3 regions of the Variovorax sp. PBL-H6 genome follow, and region 3 is predicted to be linked to each of the others. Evidence: predicted binding sites of a transcription regulator. Region 3 holds the regulator's gene; each other region holds the start of a gene.
The links. The regulator LexA, encoded in region 3, represses DNA repair genes until DNA is damaged. The targets are predictions, from matches to a motif close to ACTGTATNNNNATACAGT.
Positions count from the first base shown of each region.

Region 1: the regulator LexA is predicted to act here: its motif matches at 2,886-2,903, upstream of G3W89_RS21145 (PA0069 family radical SAM protein).
Region 2: the regulator LexA is predicted to act here: its motif matches at 3,471-3,488, upstream of imuA (translesion DNA synthesis-associated protein ImuA).

Region 1 is NZ_LR594659.1:4,469,132-4,475,261, reverse strand. Features, by position in the region: gene G3W89_RS21160 (phospholipase D family protein) at 1-608, opposite strand, end outside; gene G3W89_RS21155 (Bug family tripartite tricarboxylate transporter substrate binding protein) at 732-1,727, opposite strand; gene add (adenosine deaminase) at 1,730-2,803, opposite strand; gene G3W89_RS21145 (PA0069 family radical SAM protein) at 2,922-4,010, shown strand; gene G3W89_RS21140 (efflux transporter outer membrane subunit) at 3,961-5,460, opposite strand; gene G3W89_RS21135 (efflux RND transporter periplasmic adaptor subunit) at 5,457-6,130, opposite strand, start outside.
Region 2 is NZ_LR594659.1:5,874,860-5,880,989, reverse strand. Features, by position in the region: gene G3W89_RS27665 (hypothetical protein) at 1-235, opposite strand, end outside; gene G3W89_RS27660 (beta-propeller fold lactonase family protein) at 720-2,189, shown strand; gene G3W89_RS27655 (SOS response-associated peptidase family protein) at 2,407-3,330, opposite strand; gene imuA (translesion DNA synthesis-associated protein ImuA) at 3,502-4,341, shown strand; gene G3W89_RS27645 (Y-family DNA polymerase) at 4,283-5,647, shown strand; gene G3W89_RS27640 (error-prone DNA polymerase) at 5,658-6,130, shown strand, end outside.
Region 3 is NZ_LR594659.1:3,540,440-3,546,569, reverse strand. Features, by position in the region: gene G3W89_RS16720 (hypothetical protein) at 1-164, shown strand, start outside; gene G3W89_RS16715 (MFS transporter) at 154-1,326, opposite strand; gene G3W89_RS16710 (D-2-hydroxyacid dehydrogenase family protein) at 1,323-2,330, opposite strand; gene G3W89_RS16705 (hypothetical protein) at 2,452-2,784, opposite strand; gene lexA (transcriptional repressor LexA) at 2,931-3,605, opposite strand; gene G3W89_RS16695 (asparaginase) at 3,680-4,675, shown strand; gene G3W89_RS16690 (hypothetical protein) at 4,680-5,096, shown strand; gene G3W89_RS16685 (DUF6152 family protein) at 5,112-5,585, shown strand; gene adk (adenylate kinase) at 5,589-6,130, opposite strand, start outside.

The DNA.
Region 1 (6,130 bases), 930 kb from region 3:
AAGTTGGCCCCCTCGCTGCGCATGAAGTATTCGTCGGCCATGTTGCGCCCGCCTGCGATCGCTATGGCGCCATCCGCAACCAGGAGCTTGTTGTGCATGCGATGGTTGAGGCGGCTGAAGTCGCCGAAGAAGCTGACCCAGCGCGTGGACTTGTGCTCGCGGCCACTCGCAAATGGATTGAACAGGCGGATTTCGGCGCTGGCCTCCGTGGCCAATGCGAGCAGAGCGCGGTCGAGGCCAACCGTATGGAAGTCATCGAGCAGCAACCGGACTCTCACGCCGCGCCGGGCTGCGTCACGCAGCTCGCGCAGGATCAAGAGGCCGGTCTTGTCGTTGCCGAGATGGTAGGTCTGCACATCCAGCGATGCTTGCGCTCGGCGGATGAGCTCGAGCCGGGCATCGAGCGCGAAACTGGCCTGCGGCAAAGGCCGCACGGCAGACCGGTCGCCGGGCCCGGCGTGCGATGACAGCGCGATGCGCGCAAGTCTTGTTTCCGGCGAAGCGGGAATCGCCTGCTCGGGGACGCGGAGCGCCGGTGGCGGCAAGCTCGCGCAGCCGGTGGTCAGGCACGCGATGACGAGCGTTGCGTAGCGCAGCAATGAAATCATGAGGATCGAAAGTCAGGGTTGGGAAACCGCATCCGGCGGGCGCGAAAAGGATGCTACGCAGCTGACTTCGAGATGACTGCGCTCGAAGAGATTTGGCGAGATTCGCGCGGCCGTGGCGCGATGTCACTCCTTGATATTTGCGGCTTGCACGATCTTCTGGTTGCGCGCGTACTCGGCCTGCACGAACTTGCCGAGTTCCTCGGCCGTGCCGCTGCCGGGCAGGGCGCCTTGCTCCTGCAGCTTGGTGCGCACCTCCGGGTCCTTCAGCACCGCGTTGAGTTCTTCGTTGAGGCGCTTCACGGTCGCCGGCGGCGTGGCCGCCGGCGCGAAGATGCCGGTCCAGCTCACCATCGAATAGCCCTTGAGGCCTGGCATCTCGTCAAACGCCGGCACGTTGGGCAGCGCCTCCAGCCGCTTGCTGCCCGTGACACCGAGCGCCTTCAGGCGGTTGCCGTTGACGTGCGGTATCGCGCTGGTGCTGACCAGCATCGCGAGGTCGACCTGGTTGCCGATCACGTCGGTTGCGATCTGCGCGCCGCCGCGGTAAGGCACGTGGGTCACGAAGATGCCGCTTTTTTCCTTCAGCAGTTCCATTGCCAGTTGAAGCACGGTGCCCACGCCCGAAGTGGCGTAGTTGTACTTGCCGGGCGAGGCCTTCGCGAGCTTCACGAAATCGGCATAGCTCTGCACCGCCAAGCCGGGACGCGCCACCAGCACCATGGGCGCCGTATTGAGCATGCCCACCGGCGCCAGGTCCTTCAGCGGGTCGAACTTGAAGGCAGCGGGGTTGATCAGCTTGCCGATGGCGATCGCGCTGTCAGGGCCGGCGACGAGCGTGTAGCCGTCGGGCGTTGCGTTCACCGCCTTGGCCACGCCGATCGCGCCGCCGGCGCCGGTCACGTTCTCGATCACCACGGACTGCTTGAGCCGCTCGCCCAGCTTGGTGGCGACGAGCCGGGCGTTGAAGTCCACGCTGCCGCCGGCCGAGTAGGGCACGATCAGCGTGATGGGCTTGGCTGCGGGCCAGGCGGCCTGAGCGATGGCGGCGCCGGGCAGGGCAGCGGCCAGTAGGAGGGAGGCGAGACGCAGGGGCTTGGACTTGGGCTGAGGCTGGGGCATGGTCAGTTTCCGGAGGGGATGGCGTCGGGGGGCAGTTGCACGCGCAGTGCGTCGAACTCCTGGCTCCACTGCGCGCGCCATGCACGGCGCGTGCCGTCGTCGATCCATGCGCCGTCCAGCCCGTTGTGCATGAAGCTGCGCAGATCGTCGAGGCCGAAGCCGAAGTCCCGCACCATCATGGCCCAGGCCTGCGTGGGCGTGACCTTGTGCAGCGTGGGATCGTCGGTGTTGGGATGGATGCGCAGGCCGAGCCCAGGCATGCGGCGGATGGGATGGTCCAGAGCCCAGCGCTCGGGCGGGAGCGTGCGCAGGTAGTAGGAGTTGGTCGGCACCACTGTGAAGAGCACGCCGCGGTCGGCGCATTCGCGCGCAAATGCAGGCTGGTCCACCACCGTGTAGCCGTGGTCGATGCGATCCACCTGCAACAGGTCGAGCGCGGTGCGTACGTTGGTCCACGGCATGCCGAACTCGCCGGCATGGGCGGTGGTCTTCAGGCCGGCACGGCGTGCGTCGCGGTAGGCCTGCAGGAAGAGCTCCGGCGGACGGTCGACCTCGCGGTAGTCGATGCCGATGCCGATCACCTCCTCGCAGCGGTTCGCCGTCACCCACTCCACCATCTCGACGGCGGCTTCAGGCGTGGCCTCGCGATCGATCGCCGCGATCAGGCGACCGGTGATGCCGAAGTCGCGCTCGGCGTCCTCGATGGCGCGGACGATCGCCGCTTGCGCGTCCACGTAGGCAATACCGGAAACATGCACCGTGCCCGTCGGATTCCAGAAGAACTCGCTGTAGCGCACGTGGTGGGCCGCAGCGTCCTCGAGGTATTCGAGCGTCAGCCGGTGCAGGTCGTCCGGCGTGCGCAGCAGCTGGGCGTCGAGGGCGCGCAGGACGCGCAGCACGCCCACCGGCTTCTCGCCGCGCGTGTAGAAATCCTCCACCTCCTGTTCGGCCAGCGGTGACCCGGCACGGCGATTGAGCGCGGCGAAGGTGGCGTGGCGCACGGTGCCGAACAGGTGGCAATGCAGCTCCACCTTGGGCATCGCGTGCAGGAAGGCGTCGAGTGGCGCGGGCGTCATGCAGGCCGGTCTAGTGAGTGGCAGGTCATCATCAAGTTTAGACCTCGGCTTGCAGCGTGCATGGGCGCCAAATTGGTGGAATACTGTATGTTCGTACAGTTTTTCGAAGCGAAAGACCATGCCCGATGCTTTCATTCCCCTCCACGCCATCAAGGGTCGCGGCGCGGCGACCCGGCTGCCGCATCGTTTCGAGCGCGACGAGCGCGACGCCTTCGACGATGGCTGGGGCACGCTCGAGGAAGGCTCTTCGGAGCCGCTCCAGCCGGTGCAGACGGAGGTGCGCTTCGAGGATGTGAAGTCGGTTTTGAGCGAGAACGACTCGCCCGACATCCATTTCGACCGCTCCATCAATCCTTACCGCGGTTGCGAGCACGGCTGCATCTACTGCTTTGCGCGCCCGACCCACAGCTACCTGAACCTCTCGCCCGGCCTGGACTTCGAGACCAAGCTGATCGCCAAGCGCAACATCGTCGAGGTGCTGCGCACCGAGCTCGGCCGGCGCGGCTACCGGCCGCAGAATCTGGCGATCGGCACCGCGACCGATTGCTACCAGCCGATCGAGCGCGAGCTTCGGCTCACGCGCTCGGTGATCGAGCTGCTCCAGGAGGTGCGCCATCCCTTCGGGCTGGTCACCAAGTCCAGTGCCGTCGAGCGCGACCTCGACCTGATCGCGCCCCTGGCGGCGCAGCACTTGGCAGCGGTCTACGTCACCATCACCACGCTCGACGGCGATCTCGCGCGCAAGCTGGAGCCGCGCGCCGCTGCGCCGCACCGGCGGCTGCGCACGGTGCGCACGCTGGCCGAGGCGGGCGTACCCGTGGGCGTGAGCGTGGCGCCGCAGATTCCCTTCGTCACCGAGGACATGGAGAAGGTGCTCGAGGCCGCCTGGGAGGCTGGCGCGCGCAGCGCCTTCTACACGGTGATCCGCCTTCCGTGGGAAGTGGCGCCGCTCTTCAAGCAGTGGCTGGAGCTGCACTACCCGCAGCGTGCCGCGCGCATCATGGCGCGCATCCACGAGATGCGCGGCGGCAAGGACTATGACGCGTCGTTCGGCACGCGCATGGTCGGCAGTGGCCTCTGGGCCGAGTTGATCCGACAGCGCTTCGAGAAGGCAACGCAGCGCCTGGGCTTCAACCGAGAGCGCATCGCGCTCGACCTCAGCGCGTTCCGGCCACCCGGCGCGGCGGGGCAGGGCAGTCTGTTCTAGCGCCGGCCGCGCTGCCGGCGCTGCGCGACGCGACGCCGCACCAGTCGCCGCCAAGGGCCTTCACGAGAAACACCGAGGTCGCGAGGCGCTGCCCTTGCAGTTGCGCGGCCTGGCGCTCGGCCGTCAGCAGCGATTGCTGCGCGCTGATCACGTCGAGGTAGGTGGAGGCGCCGCCCTCGTAGCGGCTGGTCGCCATGTCCAGCACGCGGCGCGCCGAATCGACGGCGGCGAGCGACTGCGTCACCGCGCGGTCGAGTGCGGCCAGGCCGGTGATGCCGTCCTCCGCCTCCTGCATCGCCGTCAGCACCACGCGCCGGTAGTTCGCGACAGTGGCCTCATGCCCCGCCTGTGCGAAGTCGACGTTGGCACGCACGCGCCCACCGTCGAACAGCACCTGCGTGGCCGAGACGCCGACCGACCACAGCAGGCTGGGCGCATTGAACAGGCTCTCGATGGCACGGCTGTCCACGCCCACCATCGGCGCCAGCATCACACTGGGATAGAAGGCTGCCGTGGCGACGCCGATCTGCGCGTTGGCCGCGGCCATGGCGCGCTCCGCCGAGGCGACATCGGGCCGGCGCTCCAGTGCCTCCGAAGGCACGCCGATCGGGATGGCCGGCGGCACGATGGGGCGCAGGTCCGGCGCCAGCGCAAAGCTGGGCGCCGGCGTGCCGCTCAGGGTGGCGAGCGCATGCTCGTACTGCAAGCGCTGCTTCGTCAGCACGTCCACCTGCGCCAGGGTGCTGTCCAGCAGCGCCTGCTGCTGCGCCACGTCCAGCCCCGAGACGGCGCCGAGCTCGTGGCGCGCCGTCACCAGTTCCAGCGCGCGACGCTGCAGCGCAATCGAGCGCGACAGCACGTCGAGCTCGATGTCGGTCGCGCGCAAGTTGAAATAGGCCGAGGCGAGGTCGGTGGTGAGCAGCAGGCGCGTGTTTTCCAGGTCGGCCGCCGATTGCTCGGCAGACGCGGTCGCGCCTTCCACCGAGCGCTGCACGCGGCCTGCGAGGTCCAGCTCGTAGCTTGCGTTGAGCGAGAGCGCGAAGTCGTTCTGCACCGTCGAGAAGTTCTGCGCCGTGTAGTTGGTGAGCGGGCGGTTGGCGGAGATCTTCAGCCGTGCCGCGCGTGCGCCCAGCCCCAGCTGCGGATAGCGCGCAGCGTCGGCCGCGGCCAGTGAGGCGCGCGCTTGCGCGAGCCGTGCGCCTGCGAGCGTCAGCGTGGGGCTGTTGCGCAGCGCCTGCTGTTGCAGGCGATCGAGCTGGGCGTCGCCGAAGCGTTGCCACCAGGGGCCTTTGTCGAGTGCATCGCCGGGCGCGGCTTCGCGCCAGGGCGCCTCCAACTGCCAGCTCACCGGCACCTCGACCTGCGGCGCGCGATAGTCCGGACCGGCGGCGCAGGCCACCAGCAGCAGCGCACCTGCCGCGACCGCCCAGGGACGCAACTGCACGTTCACGCCGGTGCCTTGGCGACGGCCACCACGTCACCCTCGGCCAGCGAATCGGAGGGGTTGAGGATGAGCCGATCGTTGGCGGCGATGCCGTCCAGCACCTCCACCGTCTCGCCGTAGTTGCGGCCGATGTTGACGGTGCGCAGGCGCACGCGCCCTTCGGCATCGACCGTCGCGACGCGCGTGCCTTCAGGACGGAACAGCAGCGTGTTGGCCGGGATGCTGAGCGCGTGGCTGGCTGCCAGCGGCAGCGAGACCTGCACGTAGGCACCCGGCAGGAGCAGGCCCTCGCGGTTCGGCAGCGCGACCTCGACCTGCATCATCCGCGTGGCCGTGTCGATGGCGCCGGAGGTGCGCGCCACCTCGCCCTTGAAGCTCTGGCCGCGCAGCTCGCCCTGCGTCACGACCACCGGCTGGCCGGCCTTGACCAGCTGCGCATAGGCCTGCGGCACGTTGATGTACACGCGCAGCGGATCGGTCTGCGCGAGCAGGAACAGCGGCCGGCTGCCGCCCGCGTCGATCAGGTCGCCGACGTCGACGTTGCGCCGCGTGATGACGCCGGCAAATGGCGCGACGATGCGCTTGAACCCTTCGGTCTGGCGCAGCCGCTGGACGTTGGCGTCGGCCGCGGCCACGTTGGCCGTGGCCTGCGCGAGGCCGCTGCGCCGCTCGTCCA
Region 2 (6,130 bases), 2.3 Mb from region 3:
CTTCGTCGTCAGAAGCATCAGAGTCCCTGGGAGGACGTGAGGTGGACTTATAGCCCTCCTTCTCTTGCCCGGCTTCTTTTTCTTCCAAGTATTCGCGGTGTTCAGAGAGAGTCTGTTGCGAAACAGTTGCGAGTGGTACGCCGTATCGCATCAGCGCACTCGTCAATTCACTTTCAAACGAATCAAATTCGCTCGTTGAGGAGACTTCGGAAACACGCTCAGTGAGTTCGCCCAAGATCCGCGAAGCGCATCGCTGGCGGCAGAACTAGCCAGATCGGGCCGCTCCCCATGGACGTCGATGGCTCTGGCAATGCCCTTGATCTCGTCAAGCGTTTGTCGATTGAGTGAAGGAGGTGTTGCGCAGTTCGCGACGTAGCGTTAAGCCGCCAGAGGAGCCGAGCGATGAATCACGTGGACAGAACGTGAAATTGTTCGCATGTGGGCGCGATTGCGCAAAGTTGTCGCGAACTTTCCGAAATAAGTCACACACCTGCGCAGGATTGAATGAACCCTGCCGCGATACTTTCGCAACTTGTTAGTACTTAAGAATGCGAAACATGCAGATCGAGAGTTGCTGTGCTGCGTCACCTGGCTTACTCCGGAAGACGCCGTGGTCCACCCGCTGGAGTCGCGCCCTTTCGGTCGCCCTGACAGTCACCCTCGCTGCATGTGGCGGCGGAGGCACTGGCAGCCTCGGGATCACCGCGTTGAGCGCGCCCATGGATGAGCCCGTCGCCGCCACGCCGCCCGGTGAGCCTGTCGGGCTATCAGCGCCCGACGCACCGGTCGTCGTATCGGCTGCGCCGGTGCTGGCCGACGCACCGGTCATCGTGTCAGCTGCGACGGTGCTGCCCGCCCCGCTGGTGGTCGTGCCGAATGCGCCGGTGTTGCCGGTCCCGCCGGCGGTGCCGAGTGCGCCGGTGCTGCCTCCCTCGACCTACAAGGTAGGCGGGACCGTCTCCGGCTTGGTCGGCACGGGCCTGGTGCTGCAGAACAATGCCGGGGACGACCTGGTCATCTCGGCCGATGGCAGCTTCACCTTCACCACCGCGATAGCCGCTGGCGCGAGCTACGCGGTGACCGTGAAGTCGCAGCCCCGGATCGCAACCAAGGTCTGCACCGTGAGCGGCGGCAGCGGCACGATCGCCGCCGCAAACGTGAGCGACGTGGCCGTGACCTGCGCCGTTCCCACGACCCGGTTCGCCTATTCGGTCGACTACGGTGCGGACAAGTTGTACGCCTTCAACGTGGACCCAGCGACCGGTGCCCTCAGCGCCATGGCTGTCGCGACAGCGGACACCGGTCCCACACCTATCTCGGTGGCGGTCGACCCGACCGGCCGCTTCGCCTATGTGTCGAACTACGGCGGGGCCAGCGTGTCGGGCTATGCGCTCGACGCAGGCTCCGGCGCGCTGACCCCGATGGCCACACCGACGGTGGCGACGCAAAGCCTGCCTATCGCGATCACGGTGGACCCCACGGGTCGTTTCCTCTTCGTGGCGAACAATGGCGCCGGCACAGTTTCCTCGTACGCCATCGATCCGGTCACCGGCGCATTGAGTCTGATCGGTGCTCCGGTGGCCACCGGACGGTCTCCGTATTACGTGGCCGTTGACCCCACCGGGCGGTTCGCCTATGTCCCGAACTGGCTCGACAACACGGTCTCCTCATTCACTATCGATCAGGCGTCTGGCGCCCTGACCGAGATGCCAGGTCCCCGGGTGGCCACCGGTTCCTATCCGATTTCGATGAAGGTCGACCCGTCCGGGCGTTTCGCCTACGTGGCCAACTACATGTCGAACAATATTTCTGCCTACGCCATTGACTCGACAACAGGTGCACTCACCGCCATGGGCGGGCCGAATGCACCGACGGGGCTCAGGCCGGTTGCGACCGCGGTGGATCCGTCGGGCAAGTTCGCCTACACGGTGAACTACTCGTCTCACACGGTCTCCAGTTTCGCCATCGACAGTGCGTCCGGCATGCTGAGCGCAGGTCCAACGGCCGCGACGGGGCAGTACCCTGTGAACTTGACCGTGGATCCAACGGGTCGCTATGCATACGTCGCCAACTATGGAGACGGCACCGTCAGCGCCTACACGATCGACGCGGCATCAGGCGCGATGAGACCGGCCGGCGCTGCGACGCCTGCTGGCAGCTATCCCTACAGCATTGCGCTGTCACGGTAGTTGGTTATGACTATGTGGCAGGAGCCGGATCGCGGGTTCCGGCCAAGCTGCTTCGGCCTCGCACCACAAAGGAGTTAAACGCAGGCGCAGGTCAGTGCCCTAGGCGCTTGGAAACCTCGACGCCACATGCCTTCACTGCATTTGCCTGGGGGCCGGTCCAATTCGTAAGCCGAGCCGCGGTCTTTGCAGAGGATCTTCCAGTCGCGGACCCAGTGCCCTACGCCGCCAACCGATTCTCATAGTACGGCCGCTCCCGATCCTCAAGCACCGCATACGCAGCAGCCAGGTTCCCACGCTCCGGCCTCAGCCAAGCATCCACGTTCTCCGGCTTGATCGGAACAATGCACCGGTCGTGCCCCGCCGCCGCGATCTCCTCCGGCGGGTCATCGGTGATCGCCGCGAACGAGAGCAGGTCCGGCTCGCCCGGCCCTGACCATGCCGACCACAGGCACGCAACAAGCATGTCCTGCTGCGGCCGTGGCCGAAACTCCAGCACCACATCCTCGCCGTCCCGCTTGACGTGCTCATAGAAGGCATTGACGACCATGATCCCGTGCGACAGACCGAAGATGTCCTTCCAGAACCCGCTCAGGTTGTCGCGCCGCGCGTTGTACGTGCCGGGATACAGCGCGTCGAATTTCGCGGACTTGTCGGCGGGCCGGCACTGGTAGCGCATGGGCTTGACGACGCGCTGGCCGTTCTCCCAGATCATCACCGGCGCATACCTGCCCGGAAACACGCGCGCATCCTTCGGTTCGAGCTCGACCCGGCTCAGGTCCGCGAGCTTGCCGAGGCCCCACTCGATCTTCGCCGTGGCAATCCGCACATCCTCCGCCGCCTTCTTCGTCACCTTCACCTGGAGCTTGCGTTCGGCATCGACCAGACGCTTGCGCTGCTTGAACAGGTCCTGCTCGAGCGCCATCGCCTGCTCGGTGTCGAAGGCCTCGATCAGGCGCTTGATCTCCCGCTCCTCATCAGACTCGGGGTTCATGAACGCCGCGTCGACGGCCTTCGGGATCTTGATTTTCGGATTGCCCTGGCGCTCGTAGTAGAGCTTGGCAAATTCGCGAATCGACAGGACACCGCCGAACTCGCGGAAGAAGCGCTTGTAGTCGGCGCGGATCTGGGCTGAGTAGCACATAGCTCACATTGTGATGAGGGTTCCGGCTTCGCCGGACGGGGATTTCCTTGGGGCCGGCAAGGCAGTCGAATTTCGTACAAACCGGATGTTCTGCTTCGAATTTGTAAACGTTCTTGCTCATCTAACTGCACTGCGTCGATACTGTACATCCATACAGTCATCGGAGTCCTCGTGGCCATCCCCCTGTCATGGGCCGATGGCGATCAAGCCTTGTCGGCCCCCCAGCGTTCACCGCCGCCCGAAGCGCCGCGACCGCGCCTCGTGCTGCCGCACGCGATCGAATCCGCGGTCTGGCGCGGCGATGCGCTCGGCACGCCCGTCACGTCGACGGTCAGCACAGGGTTCGCGCCGCTCGACGCCGAACTGCCGGGCGGCGGCTGGCCCTGCCAGTCGCTGACGGAGGTGCTGCAGGTGCAGCCCTCGGTGCTCGAATGGCGGTTGCTCGCGCCCGCGATGCGCGCGCTGGTCGGGCAGGGCAAGCAGATCGTGGTCATCGGCCCGCCGAAGGCACCGCATCTGCCCGGCCTCCATCACCTCGGGCTCGACGAGCGGCACCTGGTCTGGATCGCGGCCGACAAACCGGTCGAGCGCCTGTGGGCAACCGAGCAACTCATCAAGGCCAATGCCGCCGGCATGCTCGTCAGCTGGCTGCCGCAGGCCCGCCAGGAGCAGATCCGGCGGCTGCAGGTCTGTGCCCAGGGCTGCGATGGCCCCGTCATCCTGTGCCGGCCGGCCGCGGCCGAGCACGAGGCCTCGGCCGCGCCGCTGCGTCTGCAGGCGCGCTTCGGGGTCGACTGGGAACTGCGCATCCACCTGCTCAAGCGCAAGGGGCCGCCGCACGAGGGCGAGCTGACACTGCACTCGGTGCCCGGTGGGCTCGATGCCATCCTGACGCCGCGTCTTCGCCACCCGAGCCGCCTGATCGCGGCGCGCCAATCGCGGGAGCTCTCCCATGCTGTGGGCAGCCCTTCTTCCCGACAACCTGCCGGACGACCCGCAGCCGCGCACTGAGGCGCTCGATGGCCTCGCGACGTGGTGCCTGCAGTTCACGCCCCGCGTCGCGGTCCTCGAAGCGCTTCAGCCGTGCCCGGCGGTGGTGATGGAAGTCGAACAGAGCCTGCGCCTCTTCGGCGGCAAGCGCCGCCTGGTCGAGCGCGTGCGCGAGGAATGCCCCGACCTCGGCGTGCGGCAGCTGAGCTGGGCGCCGACCAGCCTCGCCGCACTCGCGGTGGCGCGGGCCGGGCTGTCGAACGGCTTCGCGAAGCCGCTCGCGCAGTTGCTCGATGCGCTGCCGCTCGAAACCCTGACGCAGGTCGCCGCGCATCAGGCGACGCTGGCGCGCCTGGGCTGCCGCACGCTCGGCCAGGTGCGGGCCTTGCCGCGCGGCGGGCTCTCCCGCCGCTTCGACGCGCAGCTGCTCGCCACGCTCGACCAGGCCTACGGACTGCGGCCCGAGACCTACTCCTGGGCCCAGCTGCCGGAAACCTTCCGCGCCAAGCTCGAGCTGATGGCGCGCGTCGAGCACGCACCGGCGATGCTCTTCGGCGCGCGCCGGCTGATGCTGCAGATGGCTGGCTGGCTCATGGCGCGGCGCTCGGGCGTGACGGCGTTCACCTTGCGCTGGTGCCACGACGCCATGCGCGCCAAGAGCGCGGGCGACGGAGGCGAGCTCACCGTCCGCACCGCGCAGGCCACGCGCGACACCGAACACCTGATGCGGCTGCTGGCCGAGCACCTGGGCAAGGTCGAGCTGCTCGCGCCGGTGGGCGACCTGGCGCTGCAGGCGACCGAAGTGCACTCGCTCGAGGAAAAGAGCCTCTCGATGCTGCCCGAGGCGCGGCAGTCGGGCGAGAGCCTCGCGCTGGTGCTCGAGCGCATCGCGGCGCGGCTCGGGCCCGACCGCGTGCTGCGCCCCGTCATCCTTGAAGACCACCGCCTGGAGTGGATGTGCCGCTGGCGCCCCGCGCCCGAGCCCGCGCCGCGCGCGAAGTGCCGCACGGTCGACGTGCCGCAGCCGACCTTCATCCTGCCGAAGCCGCTGCGGCTCGCAACCCAGCACAACCGGCCGATGTACCAGGGCGTGCTGCAGCTGCTGGCCGGTCCGCATCGCGTCGAGGGTGGCTGGTGGGACCGCACGGTGGAGGAGGGCGACTGCAAGGATTGCAAGCACGAGGGCGAAGGTCCGCAAGAGACGACGCGCCACGCCAGCCGCGACTACTGGGTGGCGGTGAGCGAGCATGCCGGCGTGCTGTGGATCTTTCAGATGCGGCTCGCGCAGGACGAGACGGCGTGGTTCCTGCACGGCACCTTCGCCTGAGAGAGACGCGATGGAACTGCCCGACTATGCCGAGCTGCGGTGCGTGAGCAACTTCAGCTTTCTGCGCGGCGCGAGCCAGCCGCATGAGCTCGTCGAGCGTGCGAAGCAGCTGGGCTACACCGCGCTCGCGCTCACGGACGAATGCAGCCTGGCGGGAGTGGTGCGCGCGCACGTGGCGGCGAAGGACCACGGCCTCAAGCTGCTGATCGGCAGCCAGTTCCTGGTCGAGGTCGATGAACAGGTCGATCCCGATGCGGCGCCCTTCACGCTCACCGTCCTGGCCTGCGACCTGGCGGGCTACGGCAACCTCTCGGCCTTCATCACCCAGCTGCGCCGCAGTTCGGCGAAGGGCAGCTACAGGCTGACGCTCGCACAAGTTCACGGGGCCGAACTCGCCGGCTGCGTGGTGCTGGCCTCGCCGAAGCGCATGGCAACGGCCGCACAGCTGGGCTGGCTCGGCAGCTGGCTGCTGCGCGAGTTCCT
Region 3 (6,130 bases):
GCCTGGATCTGGCCGAGTTCGACAAGACAGCCTTCGAGACCATGCGGGCCCCGTTGCAGGCGCCGCCATCGCCAGCTCCATCGACCGACCCGCATGTGATCGATTTCGAACTCTTCGATCCGGATACCGAAGCCGAGATCGCGCCGAAGCCGGTCAAGCGCTGAAGGCCGCCGCGCGGGTCTGGGCGCGGTCGACGGCCAGGCTCAGCAACAGTGCGCACACCAGCATCGCGAAGCCGGCCCAGCTCATCCACGCAATGGCGTTGTTCGCCAGCAGCCACCCGCCGGCCGCTGCACCGACGGCTTGGCCCACGTAGATTCCGGAGCTGTTGAGGGCAACCGACCCGGGTGCGAGCCCGGGCGCCATCGAAACCAGCCGCGCCTGCTGCGCCGAGTTCGCGGCGAAGCAGCCCAGGCCCCAGGGAACCAGGATGAGTGCCAGCCCGGCAAGCGTCACACCCAGCGGCCACAGGAGCAGGCTCAGCGCGATCAGCGCGGTGGTGACGAGCACCATGCGCGGAGCACCCACACGATCGATCACCCGGCTCACGAGCATGTTGCCCACCAGGCCGCAGATGCCGAACCAGCCCCACACGAGGCCGAGCGCGGTGGCGTCGGCGCCGACGGTTTCGCGCAGCACGGGCGCGAAGTAGCTCATCAGCACGAACTGGCCCGAGCCCTGCAATGCGGTGACCGCTACCACCCCCATCAGCAGCGGGCTCTTGAGCACCTGCCCCCAGGCGGCGCGCGTCAAGGCTGGCGGGCGAATGCCGCGCGGCAGCTGGTGCCAGATCCAGGCCGCGCTCAGCAGCGACAGCACGCCAAGTGCAGCAAAGGCGGTGCGCCAGCCGAAATGGCCGCCGATCAAGGCGCCCATCGGCAGGCCGAGGACCGAGGCCATGGACCAGCCTAGAAAGACGAAGGTCACGGCGCGGCCGCGCTGATCCGGTGGCACCAGCAGACCGACGCAAGCCGCGGCCTGGGCCGTGAAAATCGCGGGCGAGATGACCGTCAGCATGCGCACGGCCAGCAGTGCGCCAAAAGTCGGCATCAGGGTCGCGAGGAAGTGGCCTGCTGCGTACCACAGCATGGTGCAGGCCAGCAGCAGCCGCCGGTCCCAGCCCGCGACCAGTGCGGCCAGCAAGGGCGCGCCGAAGCAGACGACCACTGCGCCTGCGGTGATCAACTGGCCCGCCGTGGCCGCGCTGACCTGCAAGGAATTGCTGAGCTCGTTGAGCGTGCCCGGCACCACCATGATCCCGGTGCCGATCACGAAGTTGCCCGCCAGCAGGGCCCAAAGCGACGCCGGCAGGGCCGCCCGCTTCAACGTCGCACCTGAAGCGCGCCCGGATTGACGATGTTGGTCGGGTTGCCCTTGATGAAGCTGACGACGTTGTCGAAAGCCTGGCCGAAATACATCTCGTAGCTGTCTTGCTCGACGTAGCCGATGTGCGGCGTGCAGATGCAGTTCTCCAGTCGCAGCAGTGCGTGGCCTTGCAGCGGCGGCTCGCTCTCGAAGACGTCGATTGCTGCCAGCCCGGGCCGCCCGCGGTTGAGGGCCGCGAGCAACGCATCCTGTTCCATCAGCTCCGCGCGCGAGGTGTTGACGAACAGGGCGGTAGGTTTCATGCGCGAGAGGTCCTCGAGCGTGACCAGGCCGCGGGTCTCCTCGGTCAGCCGCAGGTGGATCGACAGCACGTCCGCCGCGGCGAAGAAGGCTTCACGGTTCGGCGCCACCTGGAAGCCGTCGGAGCGGGCGCGTGCGCAGCTCTCTTCACGGCCCCAGATCACCACCTGCATGCCGAAGGCCTGACCATAGCGCGCCACCAACTGGCCGATGCGGCCATAGCCCCAGATGCACAACGTCTTGCCCTTGAGCACCGAGCCCAGCCCGAAGTTGGGCGGCATGGACGCGGACTTGAGCCCCGATTGCTGCCAGGCGCCATGCTTGAGGTTGCTGATGTACTGCGGCAGGCGGCGCATGGCCGCCATGATCAGCGCCCACGTGAGCTCGGCCGGCGCCAGCGGAGAGCCCGTGCCCTCGGCGACGGCGACGCCGTGCTCGGTGCAGGCATTGACGTCGATATGGTGGCCGGCCCGCCCCGTTTGCGAGATCAGCTTGAGCTTCGGAAGCTTTTCGATCAGCTGGCGCGAGATCTGAGTGCGTTCGCGGATCAGCACGATCACGTCGGCATCCTTGAGCCTCACAGAGAGCTGTCCGATGCCCTTGACCGTGTTGGTGTAGACCTTGGCGGCATACGCGTCGAGCTTGGAGGCACAGCGCAGTTTGCGCACTGCGTCCTGATAGTCGTCGAGGATCACGATGTTCATGGCGTGCCATTGTGCCTCGCACCACCCACGGGCTTGCGCGCCGTGCGCCAGAAGCGCAGGGCGCTGCTGGGGCATGCCCTGCGTTCGGGTGCACGGTGCGCCCGGACGCAGGGTGTGGCCGTCAATGCAGATGGCTGGGCGAAGGTGCGGTGCCTGCCGCTTCCAGGGCGGCCAGCCGGTCGAGCTCGGCGCAGACATCCGCCATGCGACCAGAAATCACGACTCGGCCGGTGCTCGGCTTGTTGTGTTGCGCATCGATGGTGCGGACCACCCGCAGCGGTCGGGCGGATGTCGGCAGGCGTGACGCTGGTGCGGCTGGACGCGCTGCACAACTGGGGCGGATGCCGACATAGCGGAGGCCCGAGGCGCTTCGCCGGCGCGACGGTATCCAACGGCTTGCCAGCGATTGAAGGGGCATGAACAGGTCGACGAAGCTGAGCAGAGCGATTCCCATGTGAACTCCATGAAGGTCAGAGATTGAACATAGGCAGGATTGCTTTCGTCGGCCGCAACAGGGTGATGGCCCTTGGCCATACGCCCGCCACCTGTCGCAGCCGTTAGGGCCGCATGAGCAAGGGACGCTCATGCCGCCTTGTGCGGCTACATCAGCATCGTGTTGCGGATCAGGCCGACTGCGAGGCCTTCGATCTCGAAGGGCTCGCCCGGCTGCACGATGATGGTGGGGTAATCGGGGTTCTCGGCGTGCAGTTCGATGATCTGCTTGTTGCGCTTGAGGCGCTTGACCGTGACTTCGTCGCCCAGGCGGGCTACGACGATCTGGCCGTTGCGGGCCTCCTTGGTGGCCTGCACGGCGAGCAGGTCGCCGTCCATGATGCCGGCGTCGCGCATGGACATGCCGCGCACCTTGAGTAGGTAGTCGGGCTGCCGCTGGAACAGCGTGTTCTCCACATAGTAGGTCTGGTCTACGTGCTCCTGCGCCAGGATAGGCGAGCCCGCAGCGACGCGCCCGATCAACGGCAGCGCGAGCTGGGCCATGCCAGGCAGCGAGAGCGAGAACTGGGTGTTGCGCGATTCGTTCAGCGAGCGCAGTGCGTCGCCCTTGAGCCGAATGCCGCGCGAGGTGCCGCTCACAAGTTCGATGACGCCCTTGCGCGCCAAGGCCTGGAGATGTTCTTCGGCGGCGTTGGCGGACTTGAAGCCCAGCTCGGCCGCGATCTCGGCACGGGTGGGCGGCGCGCCAGTGCGTGCGATGGCGCTCTGGATGAGGTCCAGAATCTGTTGCTGGCGAGCGGTAAGCTTCACGGCGAACTGCATTGACGACTCCTTGCGGCACTGGCTGAATATCCAGTACCTGTATTTTTAACCAGTTTCCGGAGCTTTGGCAAGTCATGGCCGAAAACATCAGCGAAGGCAATCGTCGTGTGGTCGTTCTCGGCACGGGCGGCACCATTGCGGGCCGCTCGGCAACAGCGGCCGATAACGTCGGCTATACCGCCGGCCAAGTGGGTGTAACCGAACTGCTGGAAGGCATTGCGGCACCCGCGGGCGTCGCGCTGTGGACGGAGCAGGTGGCGCAGGTCGACAGCAAGGACATGAGCTTCGGGATCTGGCGCCGCCTGGCCGAGCGCTGTGCGCATTGGCTTGCGCAGGCCGATGTAGCGGGCGTGGTCATCGCCCACGGCACCGATACATTGGAGGAAACGGCGTTCTTCCTTCAGTCCGTGCTGGCTCCGTCCAAGCCGGTTGTGCTGACCAGTGCCATGCGGCCGGCGACTGCGCTGACGCCCGACGGTCCGCAGAACTTGCGCGACGCCATCGTGGTCGCTGCAAGCCCTCGTGCGCGGGGGGTGGTAGCGGTGTGCGCGGGCGCCGTGCACAGCGCTTTCGATGTGCAGAAGGTTCACACTTATCGTGTCGACGCGTTCGGTTCCGGCGATGCGGGCCCAGTGGCCTATGTGGAGGAGGGTGCCTTGCGCGAGCTCAGGAACTGGCCTGCCGCGCCGTCAGAGCCGGCGCGTTTGTCCTTCGAGCTGATGCAGCAGGCTACCCACTGGCCTCGCGTGGAAATCCTGATGAGCCACGCGGAGGCGCGCGGCAGCATCGTCGACGCCCTGGTCCGGGAGCGGCAAGCTGGCGTTGCGGAGCCGGTGCAGGGCCTGGTGCTCGCAGCCACTGGCAACGGAACGCTCCATGAAGCTTTGGAAGCGGCTGCGCTTCGGGCGCAAGCGGCGGGCATTGCGGTCTTGCGCGCGACGCGCTGCCCCCAGGGCCGCATTCTTTCCACGCCGAATGCGTTGCTGCGGGACGCCGGCGCGCTGACGCCTGTGAAGGCGCGCATCGAGCTGGTGCTGCAACTGATGGCCACCCCGACCGGCGGCGCCTGAGCGCATGTTCGAGGCCTTGCGCTCGCACGCCTGGGCCTATCCGGCATTGGAGGCGGTGCACATCGTCGGCATCGCGCTTCTGCTCGGTAATCTGGTGGCGCTCGAGCTGCGGGTGTTCGGGCACGCTGCCGGCCTGCCGGTCGCGGCCATGGCCAGGCTGTCGCTCTCGATCGCGGCCGGCGGCTTCGCACTCGCGGCGGCCAGCGGTTCGCTGATGTTCGCCACCCAGTCAGCGGAACTGCTGACCAATCAGTCCTTCCTGATCAAGATGGGCCTGCTGGTGGCTGCCGGCTTCAATGCAGGGTGGTTCCATCTGCGCGGCTCCCTGCGCAAACTCGATGCAATGGCGCGGGTACAGATGTTGTTATCTACTGCGATCTGGCTGGCCGTCGTCTTTTGCGGCCGTTGGATTGCCTACTGAAGAGGAGCCTTCCCGATGAAACGTCGCCACATAGTCGTCGCCGCCGCATCCCTGCCGTTGGCCAGTCCGCTCGCCTGGGCGCACCACGGCTGGAGCAGCTTCGACCAGGACCGTCCGATCTACCTCGAAGGGACGGTGGCCCGGGTGCGCTGGCAGAACCCGCATGCGGAGTTGTTGCTCGACGTCCCGGCGGGGCTCAAGGTGCCAGCCGATCTGGCGAAGCGCGCCCTGCCGGGGCAGAGCGCGCCCATTGACGGACCGGGCTTGCTCGCGCGCGCGGCCGTGCCTCGCCGCACTGAGCGCCAGTGGGAGCTTGAACTCGCTCCGCTGACGCGGATGGAAGCCTGGAAAGTCGCGCAGATCAAGCCCGGCACCGCAGTCTCGGCGGTGGGCTTCACGTTCAAGGAGGAAAAGGGAGAACCCGTGATGCGCGTCGAATACCTGTTCGTCGACGGCAAGGCCTACGGGCTGCGTTCCAGCCCCGCCTGACGATCAGCTCGCCAGTGCGGCCAACGCGCGCTGGGTAATGTCGTCGACGCTGCCGACGCCACTGATTGCGCGGTATTTTGGCGCGACGCCAGGCTCAGCCTTGGCCCAGGCTGCGTAGTAGTCGACCAACGGCCGGGTCTGCTGACTGTAGACCTCGAGTCGGTGGCGCACGGTCTCTTCCTTGTCGTCGTCACGCTGAATCAGGTCTTCGCCCGTGAGGTCGTCCTTGCCTTCGACCTTCGGCGGATTGAACTTGACGTGGTAGATGCGTCCGGACGCCGGGTGCGAGCGGCGTCCGCTCATGCGCTCGACGATGTCGGCGAAGGGCACGTCGATTTCGAGCACGTAGTCGAGCTTGACGTTGGCCGCGCGCATGGCGTCGGCCTGCGGGATGGTCCGGGGGAAGCCGTCGAAGAGAAAGCCGTTGGCGCAGTCCGGCAGCTCAAGGCGTTCCTTCACGAGGTTGATGATCAGGTCGTCGCTCACCAGTGCGCCGGAGGCCATTACCGCCTTGGCCTCGAGGCCGAGTGGGGTGCCGGCCTTGA